DNA from 2 places in the Peribacillus sp. NPDC097895 genome. Region 1 is predicted to be linked to the other one. Evidence: riboswitches for the same ligand, from Rfam matches in the RefSeq annotation. Region 1 holds a riboswitch; the other holds the start of a gene.
The links. Region 1 has a riboswitch for thiamine pyrophosphate ahead of tenA (thiaminase II). Riboswitches for the same ligand answer to the same signal wherever they lie in the genome.
Positions count from the first base shown of each region.

Region 2: another riboswitch for thiamine pyrophosphate. It lies ahead of thiC (phosphomethylpyrimidine synthase ThiC); the one in region 1 lies ahead of tenA (thiaminase II).

Region 1 is NZ_JBNNSH010000001.1:2,298,675-2,303,292, forward strand. It holds gene ACQKMH_RS10985 (ABC transporter ATP-binding protein) at 1-411, opposite strand, end outside; gene ACQKMH_RS10990 (ECF transporter S component) at 424-1,008, opposite strand; gene tenA (thiaminase II) at 1,023-1,706, opposite strand; TPP riboswitch at 1,836-1,963, opposite strand; gene ACQKMH_RS11000 (MFS transporter) at 2,229-2,621, opposite strand; gene ACQKMH_RS11005 (MFS transporter) at 2,588-3,418, opposite strand; gene ACQKMH_RS11010 (hypothetical protein) at 3,382-3,567, opposite strand; gene ACQKMH_RS11015 (hypothetical protein) at 3,594-3,809, opposite strand; gene ACQKMH_RS11020 (hypothetical protein) at 3,873-4,070, opposite strand; gene ACQKMH_RS11025 (hypothetical protein) at 4,097-4,366, opposite strand; partial or broken gene ACQKMH_RS11030 (4-hydroxy-2-oxovalerate aldolase) at 4,363-4,618, opposite strand, start outside.
Region 2 is NZ_JBNNSH010000002.1:939,603-944,220, reverse strand. It holds gene ACQKMH_RS15925 (hypothetical protein) at 1-258, shown strand, start outside; gene ACQKMH_RS15920 (histidine phosphatase family protein) at 528-1,061, shown strand; gene ACQKMH_RS15915 (HAD family hydrolase) at 1,233-2,021, shown strand; TPP riboswitch at 2,137-2,252, shown strand; gene thiC (phosphomethylpyrimidine synthase ThiC) at 2,389-4,170, shown strand; gene ACQKMH_RS15905 (hypothetical protein) at 4,193-4,363, shown strand; gene ACQKMH_RS15900 (carboxymuconolactone decarboxylase family protein) at 4,510-4,618, opposite strand, start outside.

The DNA.
Region 1 (4,618 bases):
GCCGCCTGATAATGTATCAATACTTGTATGAATAGTCTTTAGTTTCAATCCAACTTGACGGAGATGATGTTGAATCCTCTCTTTCATTTCTTGCTTAGGAACAGAAAGATTCTCAAGGACGAAAGCAATTTCCTCATCGGCAAATGGCATGCAAAACTGACTATCAGGGTCTTGAAAAACATATCCCCATGAAGAAGGGCACTTCAATTCTTCCGCTTTCATCGGGACTTCGATGGAATTTGGTATCAATCCACTTAACACTTGTAAAAGTGTGGACTTTCCACATCCTGATGGTCCCAGCAATAGAACTTTTTCACCTCTATCAAACGAGACGGATAGGTCCTTGAATAGCAAGGACTCACCTCCGGGAAATTTCATTCTTAACTTCTCTACATGAACGATTCGTTCCATGGTCATCAACCTCTACTTTTGGTCCAGTTCTGCATAATCCTTACTGGAAACCGGACGTACAAGATTAGTTACTCCTGTTGCTTCCAGGACTTTAACTAGATAGTAAGCAGTCACACCGGCAAAGAAAATGGAGCCTATGAACCTCGCAATCATGAATAACAAGAGATTCCAAAGAGAGAGCGCACCTATTTCCCCATATGCAAAATCCATGAGAACTGATCCCAGGCAGGATGCTATCGCCGCTAATACAGCGACCGACATATTGAACTTTTTATATCTGAACGCCATGAAAACCAGTTCCGCGAACAATCCTTGTACAACTCCATATAAGAGTACGGTTAGCCCCCAAGGTGAACCTAGAAAGAATTCTCCGGAAGCTGCAGCAATCTCTGCCAGTAGCGCCACACCCGGTTTTCTCAAAACTAAAAAGGCAACGGGTCCAGCTATAAACCACATTCCATAAATAAGTTGATCTACATGTAATCCTAATGGTTTAACGGAATAATAAAGTGAACCCCAAACGATATAGACTATTCCAAATGCCACGGCAATCACGATCGTGACTAATATATCCGTTAATTTCAACCCTTTTTTCATTGTTTCAATCTCCTTTATACCTCTAATGTTTCCTTATGCACCGGCCATGTCTCTAGACGATAAGCCATTTCCCAAAATGAGTATTCATATTGGCTGCTAAGAATAAAATGCTCCTTCATTCTTACCCTATCTTCATCTGTTACTTTTTCAGCAATCTCATCAAGCCTTGCAATTTGTTCTTCGACCAAAGAGCGGAACCACTCTCCTCCGTAAGCCGCTATCCATTCTTGATATATCGGTTCTTCCGGTTTACACTCTTTCAGCTTTTCGCCGATTTCATAATACAGCCAATAACATGGCAAGATAGCTGAAATAACATCCCCTAAATGACCAGAATATGCCGCACGATACATATGGGAAGTGTAAGCATAAGCAGTCGGTGCAGGTTTGAAATTTTTCCTTTCTTCTTTTGTGATGCCTAATCTCTCAGAAAAATTTTCATGAAGCTTCAACTCCGCTTCATATGTTCCTTGTGCATGGCCGGCAAGCCTGCTTGTTGTATGTAAATCTGTAGCCTTGACTGCTCCTAAAGCTTGAACTCTGGCAAAATGTGATAAATAATAGGCATCTTGCTTGACATAAAAACGAAAACACTCCAATGGCAATGTGCCATCGCCTATTCCTGCAACAAATGGATGGTTAAAACTTGCTTCCCAAATATGATCGACTTCCTGACGGATTTCCTCTGAAAACTTCATCTTCTTTACCTCCAAATTTTATTTTTCCAATGAATGATACGGGAAAAAACCTCCTCTTTTTTGACAAATAAAAAACCACTTTCTTTGACGTAAAGAAAGTGGTTGTACTTGAAATAATACAGAAACGTATTGTTCCAGACCCCACTTCCCTACGCTGGTATAAACCAGATCAGGTTCTAAGGGTCTTAAAGTCATACTTTAATCTCAGCTTCTCAGGTAAAATAACTTTTACCAATAAAGCACCCCTAGTGGTACAAATTGTATATATAATTCATTTGCCTTTATATTAACACGATAAATCCAATTGTCAAACGTATTAGAAAAGTTTTCAAGCATTGATGTAGATTAATACTATATAGGATTAATAGCCTTTCAAGCTTGTATATCCCTCTAACCCTGCGATCTATGCTGGTTGGATTGATAAAAAAAGGTTGAGAAGTTTATTTCGTTATTTACTCGTGAATTCCGTTGATTTACTCGTGAGTTTGCGTGTTTTACTCGTGAATTCCGCTACCTATTAATTTATGCATTTGTTGTTGCTTTTAGTTTTATATTTTCCTCAATCTGTGGTTTATCATAGCTGCCATACTTCTCTTTCACAACCCGTAACGCCAAGGCCGCCATTATGCTCGGAACTGTGAAGGCCATAAATGCATTTTGTGGCGAATAGTTTGCAGCCAGCAATAAACCTATTAATGTAGGGGCAACAATCGCTCCAATTCTACCAAACGCCAAGGCCCAGCCTATCCCGGTGGTCCTTATCTCCCGTGGATAATACTCGGAAATATACGTATTGGCCAAATTCATCGTACCCACTGTACAGGCACCTCCAAAAGCGATTAAAATATATAATGCTACTTCATTTGAGGTTAATCCTAATATTACAAAGCATACCGTACCAATGGCACAGAGAATACAAGCACTCTACTATGGCCCATTTTCCCAACTAAGTACCCTCCAATTATCGATCCGCCAATTTGCCCTATCCCCAATATAAGATTGAAAGATAAACTGGATGTAAGGCCGTATCCGGACTGCTGCATGATTTTCGGTAACCATGTATTGAGTCCGTATTCCATAAGTAAACAATTAAAGGCAGCTACCCAAAACGCAAATGTACTAAGAGTACGCTTATCTTCAAAGAGTTTCTTGACTGGAAAGCCTTTTGCCCTTTCTTGGACCTTGGCAAACTCATAGTCGTCCGAGTCTTTATCGTCGCCCTCTGGATCAATGCGGTTCAGAATTCCGGCAAGCTTTTCCCCTTGTTTTCGAATAACATAATAGGAAAGAGATTCAGGAAATTGCTTCATGAAGAATGGCAGTGCCAGTAAGGGAAGCGCCACAATCCAATACAATACCCTCCAACTTATTTGTTCCATCACATACATTCCAATTAAAGAAGCAAGAATGCTCCCGATTGAATAACCACAGTACATTGTGGTTACAATGAGCACCTTATACTTTTTGGGTGAGTATTCCGCCATTAAGGAGATAACGTTTGGCATTAATCCTCCCATCCCCAAGGCTGCTATAAATCGCATGAACGAGAAAAAGGCAGGGTTTGGAGCGAAACTTGAAAGTAATGTAAACACACTGAATATACATATGCTAATGGCAAGTACTTTTTTTCTCCCTATTTTATCCGCCAGGGGTGCAAAAATGAGGGCACCTACCATCATTCCGAACAATGAATAACTGGCGTCAAGCTCCATTCCTCCATCATCAAAGGTAAACCTACTCCGTACATGGCTATATCAAATCCATCGAAGGTAATTGCGAACAAACACCACATAAAGACCATTAATTGCAAACGGCCAAATTTACTATTCCCCACCACTTCCAAAGCATGAACTTCACGCAATTATTTCCCTCCTCTTTGCGAATTTTTCACGATATAACATGTAATGTCAGTTTCACCAATTCACCGTAATCTGCTATAATTTCATCATTTTTCTGTATGGAAACGGCATCTGTAATCCCGCCTACTAAAACAATCATTCCAGCCTGAATGGAAAGTCCTTCACGGCTAATCATTTTTACAAGTTCCACAATGGAATGAATGGGATGATCGAGTACAGCTTCCCCACGACCCCTCTTTTGTATTTCACCATTTTGATAAAGGGTAACTTCTGCTTGAGCCCAATCCGTGTGATATGGTGAATAAGCTTAATTGCTAAGCAGAATTTTGGCTGAAGATGAGTTATCCGCTACTACATCTGTAAGTGTAAAGGAAAAATTTTTATAACGGCTGTCAATAACCTCTAAAGCAAGAAATACACATTCTACAGCCGGCCAGACATCTTTTGCCGTTATATTTGCACCTTTCAATTCTTCTTTGAACAAAAAAGCAAATTCAGGTTCCACTCTCGGATGAATGAATTCCCCAACTTTTAATACTGGTTAGTTAGTTCCATCGCAGATGTCAACCTGCCATAGATCGCTTCCTCTACCCCTACTTGCTGTTGTTTAGCTTTGCTCGTCAAGCCCATCTTCCACCCGATGAATTTGTTATCACCGGTGATTGTCTCATTTATGCTCAGCTTCTGAATTTCATAGGCTTGATTTACTGTGAGTTCAGGATTGGATAATGTAAGTTTATCCATTTCACGGCCATTTTTTTGCGATTCGGCTACCCTTTTTGCTAGTTGAACTAGTTTCATCTCATAGTCCCTTCTTTCTGCAGTGCCATTTGCTTTGCTACTTCAATGATCGTATCTTCCTGTCCGCCAACGACTTTTTGCCGACCAAGCTCCATCAAAATATCCCGAGCGTCCTCTCCATATTTTTTCGACGCTTTATTTGCATGCAATAAAAAGCTGGAGTAAACGCCACTATAACCCATGATTAAACTCGAGTCTGTTATTTCCTGGGGCTTGGGCATGATTGTATTCCCAACCTCCTCCGAAAGATCA
Region 2 (4,618 bases), on a different contig from region 1:
GATGAAAATGGCAGTATCTATGGCAGCTTCGGCATCGATCAAAGCATCCAGATATATGATGAAGTCCTGACTACCATTCCGTTCGAAGAGATAATGGGAAATGAAAATTGGAAAAAGACAGTTGAGGAATCCATCACGGTGGATAAACTAAAGGATCAACTGGGGAAATCCCTAAATGATTATCAATTCAGTGATTTGAGCGGGAAATATAAATTCAGGAAAAGATGTACGATAACAGAACTCCAATTCATAGATTAAACGATAAAAGGAGAAGGCGATATGCTTTCTCTTTTTTCGATCATTTTACATATGCTCTTGCCCATGATATCTTTCCCTATCATAATCAAGTGCTTGCAGTGACTCAATCTGTGAGAACCTTTAACCATACACAATGTCAAGGAGAGCTCAATAAGGTTTTTAATGGTTTCAACTTGCATTTATTATATAGCTTTACATAGGTTAATATATTGTTAAGGGGTTTTACAAGAAAAAGAAACGAATATTTTAAAAGATAATAAGGAGAATATATGAAAATTGGTTTGGTACGTCATTTTAAGGTGGCACATGAATTCCCAACAGGGAAATCCGTGACTGCGGATGATATGAAGCAATGGTTCATGGACTATGATGCAGCAGATATAATTTACGGAACGACTTTATTACGAGCTGAGGAATGGCAGGAATGTTATTGCAGCGATATGTCGAGAGCGGTCAAGACTGCAAAACATATCTACCCTGGCACGGTTCATCGGATGGAGGAACTGCGGGAAATACCTTCCCCCCCCCTTAAAGGAAAGGTAAAGCTGCCGTTCATCCTTTGGGCCATCTGGATTCGATCCTGCTCGTTGATTAACAAGCAGACAAGAGCGGAAATTAAAATCGCTGAGCGACGGATCAATAAAGCATTGGACGAAATTTTTGCAAAGGGGGAAAGGGATGTTCTGATCGTGAGTCATGCCGCACTCATGGTATATATGAGAAAAGAGCTGATAAGACGGGGGTTTGCCGGTCCGAAATTCAAGATTGCCAGCAATGGAAGGCTGTATGTATTCGAAAGATAATCAAGGATATCCCGACAAAAAAAGTATGTCTGGTACACGTTGAACATTTAATGATCTTAAGAAAGATATAGTCATTTTCCGAATAGTTATTCTTTTTCCGATGGTTGTGGTTTATTATTGTAATAGTGTAATTTTTATCGAATTCAATAATAGGGGAAGAGGGTGTGCATTTTGGTGAAGGCAGTTTTTTTTGACTTAGATGATACATTGCTTTGGGATCAGAAAAGTGTGAAAGAGGCTTTTGTAGCCACATGTGAAGTGGCTAGGGAAAAATATGATTTAAATGTCGATGAGTTTGAAGAAGCGGTTCGGAAAGAAGCGCGTGAGCTTTACTCTTCTTACGATACATATGCATTTACTCAAATGATCGGAATCAACCCATTTGAAGGACTATGGGGGAATTTTCAAGATGATCATGATGAATTCCGGAAGATGGCAGGGATTGTACCGACATATAGGAAAGAAGCGTGGACGAGAGGCTTGAAGGCATTAGGGATCAATGACCCTGCATTTGGGCTTGAACTGGCAGAACGTTTCCCTGCAGAGAGACGTAAAAAGCCATTTATCTATGAAGAATCATTCCGTGTGTTAGATGAATTAAAAGGGAATTACAAATTGCTTTTGCTGACGAATGGTTCGCCTGAACTACAAAATACTAAACTTGAAATTACGCCAGAACTCGTTCCTTATTTCGACCAAATCGTCATTTCAGGAGCATTTGGACGCGGTAAACCGGATGCATCCATCTTTGAGCATGCTTTGGAAATCATGGAGCTGGATAAGGATGAAGTATTGATGGTTGGCGACAATTTAATGACCGATATCCTTGGGGCATCACGAGTGGGCATAAAGTCGGTTTGGATAAATCGACATGATAAGGAACGGAATGAAGTGCTTCCAACCTATGAAATCAAGCATTTGGAGGAGCTTTTCCCCATCCTTGAAGGTTTGGAAAAATAATGATGGGTCCCCTCCAAGTAACAAATTTTGGAGGGATTCATTAAAATATATAGGCCTTTGCAATTATTTACAGAATCAAAAGGGTGATATATAGTTACCCTGTAATCAATTAAATTATTCAGACTAGGGGTGTCCAATATAAGTTGGGCTGAGAGAGAAGCGCGTAAAGCTTCTTAACCCTCAGGACCTGATCTGGTTCATACCAGCGTGGGGAAGTTAGAATCTACTTAACAATGACATTTCATTTGGTCATTTCTGTAGTCATACTAACGTTAGCCGGGTCTTAATTATGAGATCCGGCTTTTTCGTGCGAAATGGATTGGATTTTGTCCTTTTTAAATGAAACTTAAAAAGGAGAAATGAAATCATGATGAGTAATTCAGTAAATGACATGAACGTTTCAATTATGTCCAGTTTTGCAGGGAGTAAAAAAGTGTACGTAGAGGGATCTAGACCTGATATTAAAGTGCCTATGCGTGAAATTAAGTTAAGTCCGACTACAGGGGCATTCGGTGAAGAGGAGAATCCACCTTTACGAGTTTATGACACAAGCGGTTCCTATACGGATTCCGAATATCCGATTGATATTCAGAAAGGTCTTGATCCGATTAGACGCAACTGGATCCTGGAACGTGAGGATATTGAAGAGTATGAAGGACGTGAAATAAAACCCGAAGATAACGGTTATAGAAAAGTGGAGCCACAATCCAATGCCGATATTTTTCCGGGATTGAAAAGGAAACCTTTGCGTGCAATGAAAGGAAACAATGTAACCCAGCTCCATTATGCACGTAAAGGAATCATTACCCCTGAAATGGAGTTCATTTCAATCAGGGAAAATGTTGCCCCTGAGTTTGTAAGAGAAGAGGTAGCCAGCGGGCGGGCCATCATTCCGGCAAATATTAACCATCCTGAAAGTGAGCCTATGATCATCGGGCGTAATTTTCACGTTAAAATAAATGCGAATATTGGAAATTCAGCTGTTAGTTCATCGATCGAAGATGAAGTGGAGAAAATGACTTGGGCTACACGATGGGGAGCCGACAACATAATGGACCTTTCCACCGGCAAGAATATTCACACAACACGTGAATGGATTATCAGGAATTCGCCTGTTCCAGTTGGGACCGTTCCTATATATCAAGCATTGGAAAAAGTGAATGGAGTTGCGGAAGATTTAAATTGGGAAGTTTTTCGGGATACTTTAATCGAGCAGGCCGAGCAAGGTGTCGATTACTTCACCATACATGCTGGAGTGTTATTGCGATATATCCCATTAACGGCAAAGCGGGTTACGGGAATCGTTTCCCGAGGGGGATCGATCATGGCTCAATGGTGTTTGGCCCACCACCAAGAAAGCTTCCTTTATACTCATTTTGAAGAGATTTGTGAAATCATGAAGGCATATGATGTTTCTTTCTCATTAGGAGATGGTCTTCGTCCTGGATCGATTGCAGATGCAAACGATGAGGCGCAATTTGCAGAATTGGAAACACTGGGGGAACTGACGAAGATTGCTTGGAAACATGATGTTCAAGTCATGGTGGAGGGACCCGGGCACGTGCCGATGCATTTGATTAAGGAAAACATGGATAAGCAGCTGGAGGTCTGTCAAGAAGCCCCGTTCTATACCCTTGGGCCTTTGACAACGGATATAGCTCCTGGCTATGATCATATTACATCTGCGATCGGTGCTGCCATGATTGGTTGGTTTGGTACGGCGATGCTCTGTTATGTGACACCGAAAGAGCATCTTGGACTTCCGAATAAAGAGGATGTTCGAGTAGGGGTCATTACCTATAAAATTGCTGCACATGCAGCTGACCTTGCAAAAGGCCATCCGCATGCACAAAAAAGAGACGATGCCCTTTCGAAGGCCAGATTCGAGTTTCGTTGGAGAGATCAATTCAATCTTTCTCTCGACCCTGAACGTGCGGTTGAATATCACGATGAAACACTACCGGCTGAAGGTGCCAAAACAGCTCATTTCTGTTCCATGTGCGGACCTAAATTCTGCAGTATGAGAATCTCTCAGGATATCCGTGATTTGGCAAAAGAAAAGGGTCTCGGTTTTGAGTCTGTAATCGATGAAGGACTTAAAGAAAAAGCGAATCAATTCAGGAAAACGGACGGAAAAATCTATCAATGATTTGGACGAAAGGGAGAATTCGATGAATCGGGTAATCCAGATAAAAGATGAAATGAAACAGTTGGAAAGCCAATTAGATCAGCTGAAAAAAGAGCTGAACATCTTTCGGGAAAATTGTAATCATGAATTTGTAAAAACTGATTATAGTCAAGAATGCACAAAGTGCCACTTAATCGAAAGTCTGCAATGGTAGTGATTCCTTAATCTGCTTTGTTTGTCATATTGGAATATCAGTCATCATGATGAAGGGATTGTTTGTAATTTTTCCACATATGGCAATTAATTTCGGCTTCGAGCAAATAAAGAGGGATAGGACAAACTGTCCTATCCCTTACTCCATTATTGTTTCATTTGGTTTATTTCCTGGATGCATTCCTGGACGAGAGTTACGGCCTGACTCATGGTTGCTCCTCCGCCAAATGCTGCAGTCACTCCAATGGCTTCAAGG